DNA from 3 places in the Bacillus pfraonensis genome. Region 1 is predicted to be linked to each of the others. Evidence: riboswitches for the same ligand, from Rfam matches in the RefSeq annotation. Region 1 holds a riboswitch; each other region holds the start of a gene.
The links. Region 1 has a riboswitch for S-adenosylmethionine ahead of mtnK (S-methyl-5-thioribose kinase). Riboswitches for the same ligand answer to the same signal wherever they lie in the genome.

Region 1 (7,770 bases):
ACCCTCTATTAAATGAAGCTCTGCATCTTCTAAAAAGGAAGTAATGTCAGATTCTTTAATCCCCTTTACTCGTAAATATGCGCGTGTCTCCTCTATAAATTTTTGTGATTCTTTTATAAGCATTGTTCTACCTCCCATCTATTTTATATGTTAGAAGTCTCCGTTCTTTTCAAATCTATTTTCATCAATAGAATTAAACTTCCATATAAAAAGAGCGGTTCCAGTGCTCCGAAATTCGTATCTTTAATTGCTGTACATTCAAACACAAACATAATGGTAAATAATGCAGCTACTTGAAGTAAGCCCATCCAGCTTGCTAAACGCATATTGATAATGGCCAATACACATAGTAATAATCCACCTAATAGATAACTTTGCACTGGTGATAAATAAAAGAGCGGTGGTTCATACCATTTATTTAGTAGCATAACCAAAACAATCAACGCGACTGGTAAAAGGGATATACATATATACAAAATAGAGAATTCCTTTAATTTACTTGTTATAAATGTAGATTTACGAAAAGCAATGATCCCCATAGGAATGCTAATAGCCAATACTATTGGATAACCGATTAAGCTGATTAATGATATAGATACCGGCTCATTCACCCCATGAAATAAAAGATCTGGAACAGACCAATACGCAAGAACTCCAATGATAAAGGAAATGAATAGATTCATGTTTTCTTTTTTATCAAGCTCCATTTCTTTTGCTAACTCTTCAGCATATACCTCTGGTGAATCTCCAAAAATATCTGCAACTGTTTTCCCATCCTTTTCTCCTTCTATTAAGTGAAGTTTTGCATCTTCTATAAAAGAATCAATGTCTTCCTTTTTTATTCCCTTCGTTACTAAATATACTGTTGTATCATCTAGAAATTTCTGTGCTTCCTTTGAAAACATTATTTTCCTCCTTTTATTTAACTATTTAATGAGCATATACCAGCTACCAAATTTACCTAGCTGTCTCTCTTTTATTCGCCTTCATAATAAATTCAATAATAATAAGAATAAATAGACTGCCATACAAACACACAATCTGAAATAACATCGGAATTAAATCCTCTGATGTAAATGTTTTAAAGACGAGCATAATAGCAAGTGGAACCACTAAATATAAAACTTTATACCATCCTTCAAAGTACACGTTTATAATTACTGTTACGATGAAGATTGCGCCTGCTATCATATAGCTCTGCAACTGAGTTAATTGAATCATTGGTGTAGGATAGATGATATCCAGTATAATTACTGCTCCTAATAAAACCATCGGAACTGCCATCAATAACGCTTGGACAAACAATTGTTTTGAAAAATGTAATCGAAAAGCCATTTTACGAAAAGCCAGATTGGGCACTACAAGCGCAACCATTAGTGACATCCCATAGCCAATACATTGAACAACTGAAATCTGTAATTGCCCACTATCATTTACAACTAAGATAGAGGCAATAATCCAAAACGCAACAATATTCATCACTGTATATCCGATTTGTTTCCAGCTCTCCCTGCGATCTTTTTCCATTACTTTAACAAGTTCATTTGCATATTCTTTTGGTGAGCTTCCAAAAATATCTGCTACACTTTTCCCGTCCATTTCACCTTCGATTAAATGTAACTTTGCATCTTCTAAAAAGCTCTCAATATCACTTTCTTTTACACCCTTTGCTTTAAAAACAAGCTCATATCTAATAGGAATTTTCTCGCTTCGGTAGATAGCATCATCGTCGTCTCCCTTTTCCTTCTAGCAAACGCTCTACACTACTCTGCATTGTCCCCCAACGCTCCATAAACTCATCTAACGCATCTTCACCTCTTTCTGTTAATGTATAATATTTTCGCTTTGGACCAGATGGAGATTCCTTCATTGTGCTTACTATTAGCCCTTCCTTTTGCATCCTTATTAATAACGGATAAATACTTCCTTCACTTGCCATAGTGAAACCATACTTAGCTAGCTTTTCACTCATTTCATATCCATATATTTCTCCTTCAGAAATAATTGCAAGGAGACACCCTTCTAAAATCCCTTTCAGCATTTGACTTGTCGACATAATTCAAATCCTCCCTCTATCTTGTTTTACAAGATAGATAAGCGTAAGTATCTTGCTTTACAAAATAGTATAGCAAAAGCTATTTTGCAAAACAAGATAGTTCAGTATATTTTTCCAAATCTTTGCAGGATTTTCATTACATTCCCTCTAAATAGAGCACTAAGACAAATTTTATATAAAGGAGTGCTCTCATCATGGTTTCAAATCGTGTCGTTTTTTTAACAGGTGCTGCAAGTGGAATTGGTTATGAAATGGGAAATGCTTTTGCGAAAGAAGGAGCAAAAGTTGTGATTAGTGATCGTCTTGAAGATCGTGCGAAGGAAGCTGCTGAACAGTTATGCAGGGAAGGTTATGAAGCAATAGGTCTAAGATGTGACGTTACATCTGAGAAAGAAATATCCGAGGCTATTTCTGAAACTGTTACAAAATTCGGCTCACTTGATGTGTTAATAAATAATGCTGGTATGCAACACGTTTCACCTATTGAAGAGTTCCCAACCGATAAATTTGAACTTCTGATTCAAATTATGCAAATCGCACCTTTCATCGCAATAAAACATGCTTTTCCAATTATGAAAAAGCAAAAGTATGGACGCATTATTAATATCGCCTCTATTAATGGGCTTGTTGGATTTGCTGGAAAGGCTGCCTATAATAGTGCAAAGCACGGTGTGATTGGTTTGACAAAAGTTGCCGCTTTAGAAGGCGCTACACATGGAATTACGGTAAATGCCCTCTGCCCCGGCTATGTTGATACACCGCTTGTTCGAAATCAACTCCAAGATTTAGCAACAACAAGAAATGTTCCACTAGAGCGTGTATTAGAGGATGTTATTTATCCACTCGTACCACAAAAACGATTGCTAGCTGTAGAGGAAATTGCTGACTATGCTTTATTTTTAGCAAGCGAAAAAACAAAAGGAATAACTGGCCAAGCGGTCGTTATTGATGGGGGATATACAGCACAATAATCTTTGTAACAAAAGGCTTTGCTCATTGAGAGCAAAGCCTTTTGTCATTTTGTTTCATGCGGAGCTTCATACCTTGTCATCTGTTGTGGTAATTTCTCAATTGCAACAATTACACCATCTAATTTACTTTCAATACGATGCAGTAAATATAAAGTCACAACAATTGGAAATCCAACATTACCGATCATAGATATCCATTCCTCCATCTACTTCTCCTCCTTTCTTTTAAATAAATAGAAAAAAGAAAGGAAATTTGGCAATAAAAAAATAAAATACTGTATATTATATACCTTTTCATTTTCCGTCATATAAGTCACAGTTATAAAAACAAAAGAGGTTCACCACTCATTTTCCCCTTCTGTTTTCATATGGCATGTGGCTAAAAAAGGAACTGACCGCCTCTACCCATGAGCGGATGCTCTCTTCCACTACTTTATGCCGGCCTTTCCATGCGTATTTGTTGAGCTTGTGTTCTCGAATAATGAAGCAATCTCTACTGAATAATCTCCTTGTAGAATTCCCTTTTCAGTAATAATTCCAGTAATAAGATCATGCGGAGTTACATCAAATGCAGGATTATAAACACCGACGCCCTCTGGAGCAATTTGTTTTCCAAAAACCTTTGTAACTTCAGATTCATCGCGTTCTTCAATCACAATTTCAGCCCCTATTTTCTTCGTAATATCAAATGTAGAAAGCGGAGCAGCAACATAGAAAGGAATATGAAAATATTTCGCTAGTATAGCTAAATTCAATGTCCCTATTTTATTTGCCGTATCACCGTTTGCAACAATTCGATCTGCTCCTACAATGATAGCAGAAATATTTTTTGTTCGAATCGCATGGGCTGCCATATTGTCTGTAATGAGCGTTACATCAACACCAGCTTGTTGCAATTCCCAGGCAGTAAGGCGCGCTCCTTGTAAAACCGGCCTTGTTTCACATGCATAAGCATGTAAGTTCACCCCATGCTCTTTTCCAATATAAAACGGAGCTAGCGCTGTTCCATAACGAGCTGTAGCAATACTTCCTGCATTACAAATCGTTAAAATGTGATCACCATCTTTAAATCTAGTTAAAGCATGCTCTCCTATGCTACGGCATACACTTTCATCTTCTTGCTGAATTTTAAGTGCTTCCTCTTCTAATATTTTCCTTGCTTCTTTAATAGTTGTTACTTGCTTGATAGAAGCAGTCATACGATCAATTGCCCAAAATAAATTAACAGCTGTCGGACGTGAGGTTGCTAAATAATTGCAATCTCTTTTAAATTGTTTTTCAAAGTCAGTGATATTCGCAGCATTATATTTTTTTGCGGCAAGTGCTAAACCAAAAGCGGCGGTAATACCAATTGCAGGTGCCCCGCGCACTTCTAACATAACAATACTTTTCCACACATCCTCAATACTGGTTAACGTTTTATATTCTACAACATGCGGTAATTTCGTTTGATTTAATAATGCAATAGAATCTCCTTTCCAGCTTATAGAACGCGGAATGGCAACTGTTGTCATCATGCTTTCACCTTCCCTGAAACAATATATTGAAATAACGTTTGGAACAATCGAGTATCTGCACCTGTCGTTTCATGTAACAATAGTTCTCTGCCCAAGTTTAATGCATGCTTTTTAGTTTGAATTCTTCTATTCTTATCCTGAATTCCATCTAAATCTGCTACGTGTGCTAATCCAATTGTTCGACGAATGACTTCACACCCAGCAAATCCAACTGCATCAGCAAAAATATTTTGCAGTACAATTGCAAGCCATTGTTTCTCCTTTGTATATGATTCTACTCCTTCTAGTACCCATAGCTTTGTAAATACTTCTACAAAATTACTCCATGTTTTTTCAATATGATAGAATAATACACTTCGCTTCTCTTCTCTTGATAGCGCATTTAATAATAAATTTGCTATAAATTGACCTAGATCAAATCCTAATGGCCCAAATGTTGCAAACTCTGGATCAATTATCTTTGTTTCAGAAGGTGATGAAAAAATACTACCTGTATGTAAATCGCCATGAATTAGTGCTTCTTTTCTCGTTAAAAATTTATATTTATACTGCGCTACTTGTAATTTCAATTTCTTATCACACCAAAGTTCATCTAATGTAGGCTGTAATTCTTTCTCATAATTATTTGTATCATAATTTCCAAACGGATCTGTAAACACAAGATCTTCTGTAATTTTGCAAAGATCAGGATTTACAAATTTTCCGTCTAGCACCCTTTTCTCTTCTGCTAATAGACCAAAATCTGACGTATAAAAAAGAACGTGTGCCAAAAAGCGTCCAATATGCTGGGATAAAAGTGGATAATCTTCCCCTTCAATCAAACCTTTACGAGTAATAGTAAGAGATGATAAATCCTCCATTACCGTTACAGCTAACTCTTCATCGTGACCATATACTTTCGGAACATATTCTGGTACATATTTCGCAAAAACTTGCAATGCTTGACTTTCAATTGTGGCTCTTCTTAGCGAAAGTGGCCAGCTTTCCCCAACGACTTTCGCATACGGGAGAGCTTGTTTTACAATGATACCGCGTTCTCCATCATGGAGCCGGAATACATAATTTAAATTTCCATCCCCTATTTCATGGCAAGTCACCTTTGCTTTTTGCTCAAAGTACCCCTGCTCTTTTACATACTCAACTGCTGTTTCTTTTGTTAATGAACAATATCCCATTTTTTATCCCCCTTTATTAAATTCAGAGGCTTTTCATTATAAGAAAAACCTCTTTCCATGAAGAAAGAGGTTTGAAGTTGATCTTCTCCCCTCTTATCTGTCAGAAAGCCATCCTTTCTGCTGGAATTAGCACCGTGCCTTTTTGGCGCATAAGCGCCCCATCTCACAATGGTATTACGGTCGGTTGCTGGGTTTCATCGGGCCAAATCCCTCCACCTGCTCTTGATAAGAGTTGCATGATTTATTCAAATTTTTAAGTTTCTGTTACAGAATATAACAAGAATAAAAATCATTTGTCAATATTTTTATTTATATAATTCCGGACGTCGATCAGCAAAAACAGGAATTCCCTTTCGTACTTCTTTAATTTTTTCTAACTCTACATTCCCATACAAAATAGACTCTTCTTCTCCTGCTTCTGCTACAATTTCTCCCCATGGATTAACAATTAGAGAATGTCCAGCAAACACATTATTTGGATCCTCTCCTGCTCTATTGCATGCAACCACATAACATTGATTTTCAATTGCTCTCGCTTGAAGAAGTAAGCGCCAATGAGCTAAGCGAACAAGCGGCCATTCTGCTACAACGAATAATACATTTACTCCTCTTACAGTATGAACACGCAGCCATTCTGGAAAACGAATATCGTAACAAATGACACCACCGCACTGTACACCATCCAATGTAAATTCTCCTGTTTTATCACCTGCTATTAAATAGTTATGTTCATTCATCAACTGGAACAAATGAACCTTACTATACTCACTTTGTAGTTTTCCTTCCCGATTCACTGTATACATCGTATTCATAACACCGTGCTTTGTTTGTTTCGCAATAGACCCCCCAACAATATTCACACAATATTGTTGGGCCCATTCTGAAAGAAGTTGCTTTGTTTGAATACCATCCCCATCTGCAATTTCCGGCACTCTCTCTAAATCATAACCAGTCGTCCAAAGTTCTGGTAATACGATAATGTCCGGGTTTCCTTGCATCGCTTCTTCTATTTTTTTCTTTGCATTTTCAATATTTATTTTTACATTACCAAAAGCAATATCCATTTGAATACATGCGACTTTCATTCTATCGACCCCATCTTCAATTATTTTTTCTTTACAAAAACTTAGAAAGGTTATATCATTTGTCACTAGAATTGTAACAACTTTCAAAAGAGGTGGAAAGTATGAAACATTTTCAACCTTCCGAGATTACAACATCATTACCAACACAATTTTTTGCTTCACTTGTTGCAAAAGTTAACAAAGTCGTTGAAGCAGGGCATGATGTTATCAATCTAGGTCAAGGCAATCCAGATCAACCAACACCGCCGCATATCGTAACAGCTTTACAACGTGCAGCAGAAAAAACAGTTCATCACAAATACCCGCCATTCCGCGGACATGAAAGCTTAAAAAAAGCCGTTGCGACATTCTATAAACGTGAATACGGAGTCAAAATAAACCCTAAAACAGAAGTCGCTATCTTATTTGGTGGTAAAGCAGGGCTGGTTGAACTACCGCTTTGTTTTACAAATCCTGGTGACACAATACTTGTACCTGATCCAGGATATCCTGACTATTTATCAGGCGTCGCTTTAGCGAAAGCAAAGTTTGAGACGATGCCATTATTAGCAGAAAATGATTTTTTACCGGATTACACTAAAATTAATGATGCTATTGCCAAACAAGCCAAATTGATGTTTTTAAATTATCCTAATAATCCAACTGGTGCTATTGCATCAAAAACGTTCTTTGAACAAACAATATCATTTGCACATGAAAATGATATTTTAGTAGTTCACGACTTCGCTTATGGAGCAATTGGCTTTGATGGCAACAAACCAACTAGCTTCTTACAAGCAAACGGCGCAAAAGATGTTGGCATTGAAATTTATACACTATCAAAAACATTTAATATGGCTGGCTGGCGTATCGCCTTTGCGATCGGTAACGAAAGTGTCATTGAAACAATTAATTTATTGCAAGATCATATGTATGTCAGCATTTTTGGTGCTGTGCAAGAGGCGGCTTGTGAGGCGCTATTAAGTT
Region 2 (7,770 bases), on a different contig from region 1:
TTGATCCAATTGCCGCAAAAGATTTTTTAGGATTATTAAAACGGATTAACGAAGAACTTGGAATTACAATTATCATGAGCGAACATCGTTTAGATGAAGTCATTCCATTAGCAACTCGAGTTGTGTTTATGGATGCAGGGAGAATTATGTATGATGGAATCCCGCAACATGTTATATCGAAAATGTGGGCACTAGAAGAATCTCGATCGTTTATCCCTCAAATTCCAAGGTTGTTTTTAGAATGGGGTATAGAGAAAATTCCATTTACGGTAAGGGAGGCGCAAACACAAATTCATTCCGAGTTACCAATCGAATATGAAGTACCGGCTATATCACAGGCAGAAACAAAAGAAGTGATGCTACAAGCAAAACATATATCTTTTCAATATGAAAAAAATAGTCCGTTTATTTTGCAAGATTTAACGCTATCGATTGAACAAGGAAAGTGGACTGCGCTTGTTGGAAAAAATGGTACAGGAAAATCAACACTTTTAACTATATTAGCAGGATTAAACAAAGCTAGAAGAGGAAAGGTGCGGTGGAACGGAACGGAAATTCATAAAATGAAGTCCAAGGAACGATTTGAAAAAATCGGATTTGTATCACAACATCCCTATTATCATTTTACATTTGAGACGGTGTGGGATGAAGTGTTTGAAAGAGCAAATGAATTATATGGTGATAGAGGGAAAGAAATTGCGGAAGAGATGTTAAACCGATTTTGGCTGTATTCCATTCGCAATCGTCATCCACATGATTGTAGCGGGGGAGAACAACAGTTAATCGCACTATGCACAGCCTTGTTATCTAAGCCCCAATTATTATTATTAGATGAACCAACAAAAGGGCTGGATCCAGAGAAAAAGGAAAGATTAGGCGAACTGTTTCAAGCGTTACAAAAGGAAGGAACAACAATTGTGATGGCCACACATGACATTGAATTTGCAGCGAAATATGTGGATCATTGCATGATGTTATTTGATGGGAAAGTTATTATGGATGATGCGCCAAAGAAATTCTTTAGTGATAATTTCTTTTATACAACATCTATTAATCGTTTTATTCGCAAGCAATTACCTTATGCATTAACATGGGAGGATGTGTATCAAGTGTGTCCAAACGATATGTTGCTCTCATAACGCTTATTTTTCTTCTTATAATAAGTACACTTCTGTTTACTTCCTTTGTAACAGATGAATATTTTATTTGGTGTAGTTTATTTTTATTGTTCATTATTATGTTACCTTTTTATATACGATTTGAAAGGAAAGCATTTGTTTCACGTGAAATCGTTATTGTAGCTGTTTTAGCAGCCATAGCAGCAGTGAGTCGTGTACCATTTTCTCTTATGCCGAGTGTACAACCAACTTCTTTTATTATTATTGTATCTGCAATTGTTTTTGGAAGTGAGACAGGTTTTATTATTGGCGCAACGGCAGCACTTGTATCTAATATATTTTTAGGACAAGGGCCTTGGACACCTTGGCAAATGTTTTCTTGGGGAATGATAGGTTTTACAGCTGGTTTGCTACGAAATACATTTATTATGAGAAAGTTATGGGGAAGAGTCATCTATGGGTTCATAGCCGGTTTTGTTTTTGGCTGGATTATGAATTTGTGGGGGATACTTGGCTTTTTAGAAGGATTAACATGGAAAGACTTTATGGCATACTACGCTGCAAGTTTTTACTTTGATTTCGCTCATGCACTTTCAAATGTAATTTTTCTTGTTTTGTTTAGCTCATCATGGATCCGAATTCTTATGAGATTTAAAAAGAAATATGGGATTTTAGATGATAACGAGCTAGTATATCAAGGAAACAAAGCATAAGCATATATCATAAAGCATAAGAATATAACGTAGGATCGCGACTTACATATTCGTTTGCCTCTTTCATGCTTCTTACCATTGGTGAGAAGCATTTTTTTATAATGATACTTTGGTTTGGAAAATGTCAAAAAATTGTTTTAATATATTCAACTTTCGGATGGAACTTTTTATATAATAGGAAATGAGAAAGGTTTTCAAAGAGGAGATGTAATATTCATGAAGCTAGTTGTTCCAAAGCAGCATGGCGCATGGGGAATGCTGCTGATTCCATTTCTACTTAGTGTTCTACTTGGTAAACATACAGTTTACCATATTCCACTCTTTATCGCTTGGTTATTTATCTATTTAGCAACGTATCCATTTTTAATGTACATGAAGCAAACACGAAAAAAAGAATTTTTACATGCAGCAATTATTTATTTTGTTATTGCATGTGTTTTCGGGATTGTATCTTTACTATATGAATGGAGAATTCTTTTGTTCGCGGTTACGATGATTCCACTCTTTATCGTAAATATATACTTTGCCCGTCAAAAAAAGGAACGAGCATTAACAAATGATATTTGTGCCATACTTGTTTTTTGCATTGGTGGTTTGATTAGTTATTATTTTTCGATGAAGACAATTGATGGGACGGCATGGTGGATTGCGGCTGTTTCTTTCCTTTATTTCTTAGGTAGTACATTTTATGTGAAAACAATGATACGTGAAAAGAATAATCCTACTTATCGTTATGTTTCATGGGGATATCATATTTTCTTAATCATCGCTTCTTTCGTAGTAAATCCATGGCTGTCTCTTGTATTTATACCGAGCCTAGTTCGTGCAATCGTATTGTATGGTAAAAAAATATCTATATTAAAAGTTGGAGTTTTAGAAATCGTTAATTCTGTATATTTTTTAATTGTGACGGCAATACTGTTGTCGTATGCCATTTGAGATATTGCTCATCTCTTAAAGAGGTGGGCAATATTTATTTTTGTTCTAAAATATTAACCGTTTGATTACATTTTTGTAACGCATCTTCCACAGCTTGTAGGGATTGTTCGATTCGCTCCCGATTATCGCTCTTTTCGACTGTTTGTAATGCATGTTCTAAACAATTCTTTGCTTCTTGCAATGAATGGAATGAATCTTGAACGTATCCGCGGGCATTTTTATCCATCATAAATTCCTCCTTTTTTACATACAATTTTAGTATGGGCGTTAGGAAAGAAAATATAACTTATTGTATGTTGTTTGACAATTATAATAAAAATAGCTATAGTAAGATATAAAGTGAATATTTTCTTATCCAGAGAGGTGGAGGGACTGGCCCGATGAAACCCAGCAACCGCGATGCAGGTGCTAATTCCAGCAGAACATATTTGTTCTGGGAGATAAGACGAAGATATATACGTAACTTCTTCTTATCGAAGAGGTTTTTTTATTGTAAAAAAACCTCTTCCAAAAACAACAACATAAGAAGAAAGGGGTTGCAATTGTACTGTGACACTTGAAAAATACGTAAAGCTGCGTAATGCAGTATATGAATATATGATGGAACAAGATAAACCCATATCACTATTAGATATTCAAGAACATATCGTTTCGCATCATGAAGGAAAATTCACGAAAAAAATGTTACACCAATTTTATTTATCAAGGTTATTAGACGAATTGAAACTGGATGGGAAAATTACTTTAGCTAATGATGAATACCACTATGCTGAAAGAGGGGTATACTATAAGGCGAGAAAAGGGAGCTAAGCTCTCTTTTTTTATGTTATAATTTATCTAAAAATTCAAATTGTATGTAGAGTAAAAGACTGCAGAAGCAGCCTGATACAAGGGAATGGTGTTGAGTGTGTAGTGTCAAAAGTTGAATATGCCCTGAAAGAGGCATTTCATTCGGCTAGAAACGAAAAGAGACACCTCCGCCGAGTAGGTGTCAGTTGGTTTGTCAAATGGGCTTGCCACTTGACATGTATTAGAATATCATGCAAACCGTTGGGAGTCAAAAGGGAATATAAGGAAAGGTGTTGTTTGGAGATGAATATACTCATCATATATGCACATCCCAATCCATCTAGTTTCAATGCATCCATTTTAGAACATGTGCAAAAAGGACTTCAAGAGACGCATCATTCTGTTACATTGCTTGACCTTTATAAGGAACAATTTAATCCAGTGCTTATTTTTAATGAAGATAAGAGAAGACGGGATTTAGTATATGAAGAAGAAACTGAGAGATATAGAAATTTGGTCAAAGAAGCAGACTCTTTTATTTTTATTTATCCAACATGGTGGTGGGGCATGCCTGCTATTTTAAAAGGATTTATTGATCGCGTTTTTGTTGCTGGGTTTGCATATAAATATGAAGGGGTAATGCCGAAAGGATTGCTTATAGGGAAAACAGCGTGGGTTATTAATACTTTAGATTCACCGTTATGGTACGTGGCACTCTTATATCGCTCTGCTGATTGGGTGATTATGAAAAAGGGGATTTTACGATTTTGCGGTATACGTCAAATAAAACGTTCTGCTTTTCAGTCTGTAAAAACAAGTAAGGAAACAAAACGTGAAAAGTGGCTTTTAGAAATACAGGAAAAGGCTAAAAAATTATGGGTGAAGTAGAAAATATAATGAGATGTTGTAATCGGAATGATGATTTGTTTCGTACGTATATCGTTTGTTTACTTCAATTGAAACATCATAATGAAGCGTTTAAAAAGGTATGCGAAGAATTAAGAGCAGATTATTTAGTAAGGGGAATTTGTGAAAGAGAAGTTGATGGGATTATCCAGGAAAGTAAGGAGTATAAAATGTATGATATACCGAGAGTATTAAGATGGGATTTTTTACGAAATAATCCATCAATGATTGAAAACATTTGTACGACGTTATTTACATATAAAAGGTTAAATCTTTCATGTGAAGAATGGGGAAATGTAATTAGATGCATAGAAAACGAATGATTATCACTATAGTTATTATGTAAAAAAGCTAGTATAAAACTAGCTTTTTTACATTGCTTCGATTTAAATGATAAGGAAACATAAACCAATTACTACGCCAGCATAAAGGAGATTAATAACACAAAATCCCATAATGTCGCGTGCACCTAAACCGGCGATTGCTAATGCAGGTAATGCCCAGAAAGGCTGTATTAAGTTCGTCCAAGCATCTCCCCAAGCAATTGCCATCGCGGTTTTCGCAGCAGGTACACCAAGTTCTGCGCCAGCTGGGATCATGATAGGAGCTTGTACAGCCCATTGACCGCCTCCAGATGGTACGAAAATGTTTACAATTCCTGCACTTAAAAACGTGAATAGAGGGAAAGTGGTTTGATTCGAAATGCTAATAAAGAAATTAGAAATTGCTCCTCCAAGTGAAAGACCTTCGCTGTTTGCTCCAATCATCATTCCCATAATTCCTGCGTAAAATGGAAATTGGAGTAGAATGCCAGAAGCGCTTTTCGTCGAATCTGAGAAGGCGCGAATATATTGAATCGGAGTACGGTGAAAAATAAGGCCAGCAATTAACAGTATAAAAATAACGATATCAAGTGTCAGGTTAAAACCTTTCGTACTAAAATAATGAACAATATAAATAAGACCTAATAGTCCAACACATACCGTTATCCAAATGCTATTTTCCATTTTCTCAGCAAATGTCTGGGTCTCTACTTCTTGAGCAGCAGCTTCTTCTTGAAATACGCTAGGATCCACTGTAATCGTATGATTTTCATCCGGATGCATCGCCTTATTTATAAGTGGCATCGTTACTAAAAATATAAGTACAGGAACGAGCGCATATGGTGAAAATAACGTTTCTGTTATAGGGATTGCTTCCTTTATACTTCCAGCAGTTGTTTTAATTAATGTTTCGCCGCCAGATGCTAAAGTAAGCGGTATAGAGGCGGAAAGTCCCGCGTGCCAAATAAGAAATCCGGAATAAGAAGAAGCGATGGCAAGTCGATAATCTAAATTTTGTATGTGTTTTGCAACTTCCTTTGCATATAAAACAGACACTACAATGCCGAATCCCCAGTTTATGTATGCACCAAGTAAACTAACAATAGAAATAGCGATAATACCTTGTCCGCTTGTTTTTGGCAGTTGTGCAGCTTTTGCTAAGCCTTTGCGAATGAGTGGAGCGTTAGCTAATACAGAACCTGTAACAAGTACAAGTGCCATTTGCATGGCGAAGGCTAAAAGTCCCCAAATTCCATTTCCCCAATGAGCAATCATTTCTACAGGTGATTGGTGCGTCGCAAACATGCCAAAGAAGATAACAAAAATTGTTAATAGACAAGATAAAATAAAGGGCTCTGGTAAAAAACGCTGCACAAGAGCAACACAACCGTTTGTAAAAGAGCGAAACAAATTAATCAACCTCCTTAAGTTTTTTCTTTTACATATTCGCTATGGGCAAAGAGATAACCTTTATTAAACTGAAGATTCAGATAAATGAAGGAAAGCTTTCACTTTTGTGAAAGCTTTCCTCAGGGTGTTGGGAAACGAAAGACAATAGATTCTTATTTTTGTGTCGCTATTTGCCGAGTGGTCGATATTCTTTGTCGAATCGCCGATAAAATTTCATTTACTATGTTACATGAACACTTTCTTCTGCGATATTTCATAAAGTTCCCCTATAATAGTTCCTTTTCTAAATGTTTTCCAATTTGTACATACATATTTGAATAAGTAGCATGAACATCACTACTTGGCTCAGCATTTGATGAAAAATGTACAATGACCATATTTGCTTTAGGATCTATATAGAGGTATTGCCCATAGCTTCCTAATACTTCAAATGCGCCTTGCTCATTATGAGGAATCCACCATTGATTATGATAAGAAATGGATGCACCTTGTCCGATTGCTAATTCGCCTTCTTGCACGTTCTTTACATTTTCGGAAATGGAGGAGGGGAGAACTTGAACTCCATTGTAACGACCGTTATATAAAATCAATTGCCCAAACTTCGCCATATCTCGTGCAGTCGCATTTAAACCAGCGCTTGCTTGTTCAACTCCCGTTTCATCTGTAACATAATACGCATTTTCTTCCATACCGATTTTGGACCAAATTCGTTCGCTCACATTTTCCGCTAACGATTTACCGGTGATAGTTCGTATAATCCAGCCGAGTGATTCAGAGGAACCGTTATTATAAGAAAACTGTGTTCCAGGTGGTGCAGTTTCCTTTGCTTCTTGTAACATATCATAAATTTTCATTGGACCGTTATAGTTTTTACCACGAGGAAGAATATTGCTGGCTAAATACAACTGAGCATCTTGATTTTCTAATCCTTGCTGCATATATCCATGTGTAGGGTATTCAGCAGAAACTTGCATGTCCATTAGTTGCTGAATTGTTGCTTTTCCAAATGGAGTATTTCGTAATTCTTTCACGTATGTTTCAGCAGTGTTATTTACATCAATAAGTTTTTCTTCCGTTAATGATTGTATAAGTGCTCCGGTAAATACTTTCGCTAAAGAAGCCATTCCATGCGGTTCATTTTGTTTATATCCATTGAAATACTGTTCATAAACAAGTTTTCCGTTATGCACGACGACAAAGGCATCTGTTTTATTCTCATCTAATAGTTTCTTTAACGGAATATTGCTTCCGTATTCTTTTTTAACAGAGAAATCATCTAAGTTTTGTAATGCGGTAGGGAATGTTGCTACTTGCTTAGGATTGTTTTTCACTTCGCTTGTTAACGCTAGTTCTTTCATATGTGTGTATGACCAGCGTAAATAAGGATCTTGTAACCAATTTTCCTTTGTCACGTTTTCTTTAGAAGGGGAGACTTTATTTTGTTTGAAAAATGCAAATCCAAGCCCAGTTACGATAAACAATAGTGTAAGTATAATTAATAAAAGGGGAGATTTTTTTAAGTTCATCTATGTACCTCCTTGCTATTTTTACAGTAAGTATACGCTCGTTGTC
Region 3 (7,770 bases), on a different contig from region 1:
TTTATCTACAAGTTTATCCTCACACGCCTGCATTAGCAAGAGCGGAACATCTGGAAACTCATCAATTTTGTCATGCGCAGTCTCAATAGATTTTATCAATTCACTATACCAACGAACTGACACCTTGCGCAAGAACAACGAATCATTTTCCATTGCATCACGAATTTCTTTATTCCTCGTTGACATTTCTACTGTAAGGTTGGTGGGAAATTGAAGTTTCGGCGTGAGAATATTTAACACTTTTGAGGCAGCTCGAAGCGGTGCGGCAGGTACCGCTAGAACCCCTAAGCACGGCGAGCTTAATACAATTCCATCTATATCTTCTCTCTTCGTTTCTTCCATCATTCGAATCACAATAAGTCCGCCCATACTGTGTCCAAATAAAAAAATAGGAAGCCGATATTTCCTTGCTTCTTTCACCCATAATTTCACTTCTTCTATGTATTCATCAAATGAATCAATATGTCCTCTATTTCTTGAAGTTGTTCCATGAGCCGGAAGATCTCCCATAACAACATGATACCCGAAATGATTCCACATTTCGGCTAGCGCTTCATAACGTCCATGATATTCCATCGCACCGTGCACAATCACGATTACCGCTTTAGCTGTTTCCGCTTCATAATTCCACATACGAAACTCCTCCATTTCACTCTTTTCTGTAATTTGATACACTAAAACTAGTTTCTAGGAAAGGAAGGCTTTACATGATATATCCTTATAAAGATAAAAATCCGAAAATTGCGAGTAGTGCTTTTATCGCTGACTACGTTACGATTACAGGCGATGTCACAATTGGTGAAGAATCAAGCATTTGGTTTCATACAGTTATTCGTGGTGATGTCTCACCAACAATCATTGGAAACAGAGTAAATGTGCAAGATCAATGTACACTTCATCAAAGCCCGCAGTACCCCCTTATTTTAGAAGACGATGTGACAGTTGGACATCAAGTGATTTTACATAGCTGTACGATTAAAAAAGATGCTTTAATCGGGATGGGCTCTATCATTTTAGACGGTGCTGAAATCGGCGAAGGTGCATTTATTGGCGCTGGTAGTTTAGTTTCACAAGGAAAGAAAATTCCTCCTAATACGCTCGCTTTCGGTCGCCCTGCAAAAATTATTCGCGAATTAGCAGATGAAGATCGAAAAGATATGGAACGCATTCGTAGACAATATGTTGAAAAAGGACAGTACTATAAATCACTGCAAAAATAGCATTTACTTGCTGCCACTAAAATGGCAGCTTTTTTTGTTAAAACGCTAACCTTTTCTTTACAAAATCTTATTATTCCCTCAATAAAATTTTATTAAAATAGAAGATATCATCTGAATATATATGTAAATGAGAGGAGAGAGGTTTCATGAAGGTCAGCTCCTTATATAAAATAGAATGTTACATTTTCAAAGGAATTAATCGTTACTTTGATCAAAAAACATTAAATATCTTTTTCCGCACGATTACACATATCGGTGGGGCAATCTTTTCTATCTCACTCACGTTATGCTTCCTTATCTTTTCAAAAGGGCTTCTGCACACTGCCGCAATTGCAGCAGCTCTTTCATTAGCAATAAGTCATATTCCTGTGCAAATTTTAAAAAGGTGGTACCCACGTAAACGGCCTTATTTAACAATTCAAGATGCAAAATACCCATTGCATCCATTACAAGATCATTCCTTTCCATCTGGTCATACAACAGCTATTTTTTCAATTGTTGTTCCATTTATTTGTCATGATACAAACTTGGCAGCCTTTTTACTCCCATTAGCAATGATTGTAGGAATTTCTCGTATCTATCTTGGGCTTCACTATCCATCAGATGTACTTGTAGGTATGTGCTTTGGCACATGTTCTGGCATCATCTCTTTTTATCAATTCATTCCACTTTTCATGTAAAGGAGCGATTGGATGAGAGTCGCCATATTTACTGATACATTTACACCCCAAGTAAACGGCGTGGCAAAAACATTAGATCGTTTGACCTGTTATTTTCAAAAACAAAATATTTCCTATTCCGTATTTGCACCGCAGCATACAGCAGAAGATGACTTCTTAGCCAATGTGAATAAAATGAGAAGTATCCCGCTGAAAATACTATATCCAGAATGCCGATTTGCATTTCCAAATCCACGTATTAAGCGAGAGCTTCTTAGCTTTAGACCCGATATCATTCATGTCGCTACTCCTTTTAACATGGGACTATGCGGCATGTATTACGCAAAAAAATTAAATATCCCTCTTGTCGGTTCTTATCACACTGACTTTAATGCCTACTTGAAGTATTATAAAATTGAATTTTTCTCCAATATGTTATGGAATTATTTAAAATGGTTTCATAGCCATATGCAAAAGAACTTTGTCCCTTCTCTCGAAACATTGCAGCAATTAGCTAAAAAAGAATTTCAAAATTTATATATATGGGGACGAGGAGTAGATTGTTCTCTCTTCCATCCTGCTTACAATAAAGACGTATTCCGAAAAAAATATAATATTACTGCTCCATACATTCTTTCATATGCCGGACGCATCGCCCCTGAAAAAGATATCGAGACGCTTCGTATATTGATTCAAACAACACTTAAAGAACGAACAGATAATATTCATTGGCTTATTGCTGGAGATGGCCCCCTTGCCAAAGAATTACGTGAAACCGTGCCAACAACTAACGTGACCTTTACAGGATATTTACAAGGAGAAAACTTAGCAGAAGCTTATGCATGCTCTGATCTGATGGTATTTCCATCAGCCACCTAAACATTTGGCAATGTCGTACTTGAATCACTCGCATGCGGTACACCAGTAATTGGTGCAAATTCTGGCGGGGTAAAAAATATTATTACAGATGGAAAAACAGGTTTTCTTTGCGAGCCAAAAAATGCGAACTCATTTTTATCATCCATTTATCAGCTGTTAACTAACAAAGCAATGCGTAAACAAATGAGCATAACCGCTAGATCCTACGCCGCTACACAAAACTGGGATGATATTTTCCACGGCTTATACATGCAATATGAAGAGGTGCTTCAGCAAAACAATGCCGAACTACTTGCGTAATAGAAAAGTTCAACTCATAAAGTGAAACTTTAATCAGTAGTTTTTTTCTTCATCCCCACTGATTATTAGTTGAACGAATCAGGCTTTTACGGACAGTTCATCTTCCACCTAACTTCTTTTTTTCGCTGAATTTTGAGGTGGGAGTGTTACTGTCCGTTAATGCGGGATAAATGAAAAAGGTATGACGCTATAACGTCATACCTTTTTCTTCTTTTTCTCATTCAGTAACCGGACATATTCCTCTTGTGTATTTACATTCATAAACAATTCCTTCGCCACATTCCATTCTTCTTCCATCACATACTTTACATGACACTGCGATAAAAGCTGTCCCACACTTCGTTTTTCTTCATGTAACAATGCGTATATTTTTTCTTTTACACGATTATGATATGCCGCTAATAATGGCTGCTTTCTTCCATCAATAACCGGAATAATCGCTTCATATTCATCATTTATTTGCCCTGTTAATGCTGTAATCCACTCACTTGAAAGGTTTGGCGTATCACAAGGAGAAACGATATACCAATCTGCATTTATATGCTCCATCCCCGATACAATCCCCGCAAGCGGACCATCTCCTTTATAGGAAGGAGTATCTTCTATAACAGGAACGTCTACTAAAGTAACAATTCTTTCTTTTATATCAGGATGACTAATCACAACTACATCTTGCACGGCAGTCTGCATGACCTGAACAATGTGTTCGATAAAAGTATGTCCTTGCCAGCTTGCTAAGGCTTTCGGCTCACCAAAGCGTCTTGACATACCACCTGCTAATACAATTCCAGCGAGCCTTTTCATTGTCGATGCAGCTCAAATGTAATATGTCCAAGCTCTGGCAAAATCAATTTATTCATTGCAAGGCGAACAGCCCCGCTAGAACCAGGCATCGAAAAGACAACTTTTCTTCCGATTGTTCCACCAATTGCTCTACTTAGCATTGCAGCGCTTCCGATATCTTCTAAATAACTAATCATCCGAAACAGTTCACCAAATCCAACGATTTCCTTATCTAATAATGCTGAAACGGCTTCAATTGTCACATCACGCTTCGTAATGCCTGTTCCGCCGTTTGTTAAGATAACGTCAACATCTTCTTGGTGATAGCCAGATAATACAGCCTGTTTAATATCTTCTTTATCATCTTTTACAATTTCATAAGCCGTTACCATGTGTCCTGCTTCTACTAATAATTCTTTTAATAACTTGCCGCTCTTATCAGTCTCTTCTGTACGTGTATCAGAGACCGTAACAATTTTACAGCGCACTTTTTTGGGCGCTTGCTTTTTATGTTCTATTACACTCATTTTTATTCGCTCCTTCTTATGAACTACTCATCATTTTATCATATCGTATCGAAACTTTATGAAGTATGAAATACATCACATGTCTACAATTATGTATCAAATGAACAAAACATCATGATACAATATAAGTATATATAACCATAAAAAGGTATTTTTCCACAATCCAAATTGTATTTAACAATATAAAACAACTTGCACCAAGTCCCATTTTTAATTCATCTAAGCCACTATCAAATTATTTCCTATGGATGAGATATCAATATTGTAAAAACTCTCTATCCAAATGTCCGACGGTTCTGACCACACATACTTAACAAGTACAGCAATTCTTCTCGCCCTTTCCTATTGAATTGGATTTTGAATCGCGCGGAACAATCTGATGCAAACTAAACAAATTTTCATAATTAGGAGGCTTATTCATGGAACTTTATCAAAAACTTACAACGGTATTTATCCTTCTATTTGTCGCTTCCATCAGTGCTGGGATGGCATTAAAGGATGCTGTTCCTTATTCAGCAATCGGTGGCTGGGGATTCGCAACGCTCTTTTTGCTATGCAGTGCATTTTGTGCTGGAAAAGCGCGTCAGAAGAAAGGATGATAGCATTTGTTCCGTTAATGCGGGATAAACTATCCAAGCAAGCTTGAACTTATAATCCATACAATAAAAAAAGCTTTGCGCCTTCGCGCAAAGCTTTTTCTTCTTATATTATAGACCAGCTTGCTCTTTTAAAGCTGCTGCTTTGTCTGTACGTTCCCATGAAAGATCTACATCAGTACGTCCGAAGTGTCCGTAAGCTGCTGTTTGTTTGTAAATTGGGCGACGTAAGTCTAACATTTTGATAATGCCAGCCGGGCGAAGATCGAAGTTGTTACGAACTAGTTCTACTAGTACTTCTTCAGATACTTTACCAGTGCCGAATGTATCAACTGAAATTGATACTGGTTGTGCTACGCCGATTGCGTATGCAAGTTGTACTTCTGCTTTTTCAGCAAGGCCAGCTGCTACGATGTTTTTCGCAACATAACGAGCTGCGTATGCCGCAGAGCGGTCAACTTTTGTAGCATCCTTACCAGAGAATGCACCGCCGCCATGACGAGCGTATCCGCCGTAAGTATCGACGATGATTTTACGTCCTGTTAAACCAGCATCCCCTTGTGGTCCACCGATTACGAAGCGGCCAGTTGGGTTAATGAAGAATTTTGTTTCCTCATCCATTAATTCTGCTGGTACGACAGCTTTGATTACTTGCTCTTTTAAGTCACGATCGATTTGTTCCCACGTAGCTTCTGGGTGATGCTGCGTTGAAATTACAATTGTATCGATACGTACTGGTTTACCATTTTCATCATACTCAACTGTAACTTGCGTTTTACCGTCTGGACGTAAATAATCTAATGTTTCATCTTTACGTACTTCCGTTAAACGACGAGCTAATTTGTGAGCAAGTGAGATTGGAAGTGGCATTAATTCTTTTGTTTCATTACATGCGAAACCAAACATTAAACCTTGGTCCCCTGCACCGATTGCCTCAATCTCAGCGTCAGTCATTTGACCTTCACGTGCTTCTAACGCTTGGTCAACACCCATAGCGATGTCAGCAGATTGCTCATCGATAGATGTTAAAACTGCACAAGTTTCTGCATCGAATCCGTATTTTGCACGAGTGTAACCGATTCCTTGGATTGTTTCACGAACGATCTTTGGAATATCTACATAAGTAGAAGTCGTAATTTCCCCCGCTACCAATACTAAACCAGTTGTTACTGTTGTTTCACAAGCTACACGTGCATTTGCGTCTTTTGCTAAGATCGCATCTAAAATTGAATCAGAAATTTGGTCACAAATTTTATCTGGATGTCCTTCAGTTACAGACTCAGATGTGAACAGATGACGTTGTTTTGTCATGTGGTAAACCTCCCTACAGTAATTGTATATATTGTACGGAACTCATCCTTAATTTGCCACAAACTGCGACATTCATTTATTCTCCCACACAAGCATAAAGAAAAACCTTTCCTATTTATAGAGAAAAGGTTTAATTTGCTACTTGCATACTGCTTTTTGCCCTTCGCTCTTATCGTTCGAGACCTTGCGCCTCGCACAGGTTTTAGCACCTATTCACTTGTTTTTACCAATACAAGTGAGGTTGCTGGGCTTCATCGGGCCTGTCCCTCCGCCAGCTCGGGATAAGAGAGTATCCGTCCCAACCTATACTAAAGAAATGATATTCATTTGTCAATTAATATTCACATATTCCTACAAGTTTTTCGCATTTCTTGTCGAACAAAATATTAATAGGAAAATTATACATTCACACAAACAAAAATAAATAAATAGTATACATTATTTATATGATTGTGTTATACTCTTGGTGGGGATTACGAGAAATATTTCATTAAAATGAAAAGGATGGTATATAAATATGAGTACTGTGAATGTCCAAATTGGATTACACGAATTACTGAACGGAAGCAATGCACAGATTCAACTAAGCGTTCCACAATTAGTGGAAAAAGTACTAATGAGAAACGAAGGGAAATTAACTTCTACTGGTGCCGTCTCTGCTTCTACAGGAAAGTATACAGGACGTTCTCCTAAAGATAAATTCATTGTGAAAGAAGCATCGGTTGCAGATAAGATTGCTTGGGGATCTGTAAACCAACCGATTTCTGAAGAACATTTTAATAAATTATATACAAAAGTATTAGAGTACTTAAAGGAAAAAGACGAATTATTCGTGTTTAAAGGATTCGCTGGTGCTGATCGCAACTATCGTCTTCCATTACAAGTTGTTAACGAATATGCATGGCACAATTTATTTGTACATCAATTATTTATTCGTCCAACTGAAGAAGAATTAGCAAATCATGAATCTGAATTTACAATTGTTTCTGCACCAAGCTTTAAGGCAGATCCAGCGATCGACGGCACAAATTCTGAAGCATTCATCATGGTTTCATTTGAAAAACGCATCGTATTAATTGGTGGTACGGAATACGCTGGAGAAATGAAAAAATCAATTTTCTCTATTATGAACTTCTTACTTCCAGAACAAGATATTTTATCAATGCACTGCTCTGCAAACGTAGGTGAAGAAGGCGATGTCGCTTTATTCTTCGGTTTATCTGGAACAGGTAAAACAACACTATCTGCTGACCCACACCGTAAATTAATCGGTGATGATGAGCACGGTTGGTCTGATAACGGCGTATTCAATATTGAAGGCGGTTGCTACGCGAAATGTATTAACCTGTCTCATGAAAAAGAGCCACAAATTTTTGATGCAATTACATTTGGATCAGTGCTTGAGAACGTTGTAATTGATAATCAAACACGTATTGCAGATTATAATGATACTACATTAACAGAAAATACACGTGCTGCATACCCAATTGATGCG

Region 2: another riboswitch for S-adenosylmethionine. It lies ahead of KFD70_RS10530 (hypothetical protein); the one in region 1 lies ahead of mtnK (S-methyl-5-thioribose kinase).
Region 3: another riboswitch for S-adenosylmethionine. It lies ahead of metK (methionine adenosyltransferase); the one in region 1 lies ahead of mtnK (S-methyl-5-thioribose kinase).

Annotation. Positions count from the first base shown of each region.
Region 1 covers NZ_JAHCDO010000012.1:50,484-58,253, reverse strand. Annotated here, with positions in the region: partial or broken gene KFD70_RS13370 (DUF1129 domain-containing protein) at 1-123, opposite strand, end outside; gene KFD70_RS13365 (DUF1129 domain-containing protein) at 144-905, opposite strand; partial or broken gene KFD70_RS13360 (DUF1129 domain-containing protein) at 958-1,724, opposite strand; gene KFD70_RS13355 (PadR family transcriptional regulator) at 1,724-2,056, opposite strand; gene KFD70_RS13350 (3-hydroxybutyrate dehydrogenase) at 2,251-3,027, shown strand; gene KFD70_RS13345 (YvrJ family protein) at 3,072-3,233, opposite strand; gene mtnA (S-methyl-5-thioribose-1-phosphate isomerase) at 3,456-4,544, opposite strand; gene mtnK (S-methyl-5-thioribose kinase) at 4,541-5,719, opposite strand; SAM riboswitch class I at 5,810-5,951, opposite strand; gene KFD70_RS13330 (carbon-nitrogen family hydrolase) at 6,025-6,891, opposite strand; gene KFD70_RS13325 (pyridoxal phosphate-dependent aminotransferase) at 6,906-7,770, shown strand, end outside.
Region 2 covers NZ_JAHCDO010000009.1:122,110-129,879, forward strand. Annotated here, with positions in the region: gene KFD70_RS10510 (ABC transporter ATP-binding protein) at 1-1,139, shown strand, start outside; gene KFD70_RS10515 (ECF transporter S component) at 1,112-1,831, shown strand; gene KFD70_RS10520 (YwiC-like family protein) at 2,048-2,770, shown strand; gene KFD70_RS10525 (hypothetical protein) at 2,805-2,996, opposite strand; SAM riboswitch class I at 3,119-3,217, shown strand; gene KFD70_RS10530 (hypothetical protein) at 3,320-3,580, shown strand; gene KFD70_RS10535 (NAD(P)H-dependent oxidoreductase) at 3,863-4,447, shown strand; gene KFD70_RS10540 (group-specific protein) at 4,435-4,788, shown strand; gene KFD70_RS10545 (short-chain fatty acid transporter) at 4,852-6,198, opposite strand; gene KFD70_RS10550 (serine hydrolase domain-containing protein) at 6,465-7,724, opposite strand.
Region 3 covers NZ_JAHCDO010000007.1:120,328-128,097, reverse strand. Annotated here, with positions in the region: gene KFD70_RS08745 (alpha/beta hydrolase) at 1-633, opposite strand, end outside; gene KFD70_RS08740 (gamma carbonic anhydrase) at 708-1,220, shown strand; gene KFD70_RS08735 (phosphatase PAP2 family protein) at 1,367-1,900, shown strand; partial or broken gene KFD70_RS08730 (glycosyltransferase family 4 protein) at 1,913-3,058, shown strand; gene KFD70_RS08725 (molybdenum cofactor guanylyltransferase) at 3,254-3,862, opposite strand; gene KFD70_RS08720 (MogA/MoaB family molybdenum cofactor biosynthesis protein) at 3,859-4,368, opposite strand; gene KFD70_RS08715 (hypothetical protein) at 4,788-4,967, shown strand; gene metK (methionine adenosyltransferase) at 5,076-6,275, opposite strand; SAM riboswitch class I at 6,442-6,563, opposite strand; gene pckA (phosphoenolpyruvate carboxykinase (ATP)) at 6,793-7,770, shown strand, end outside.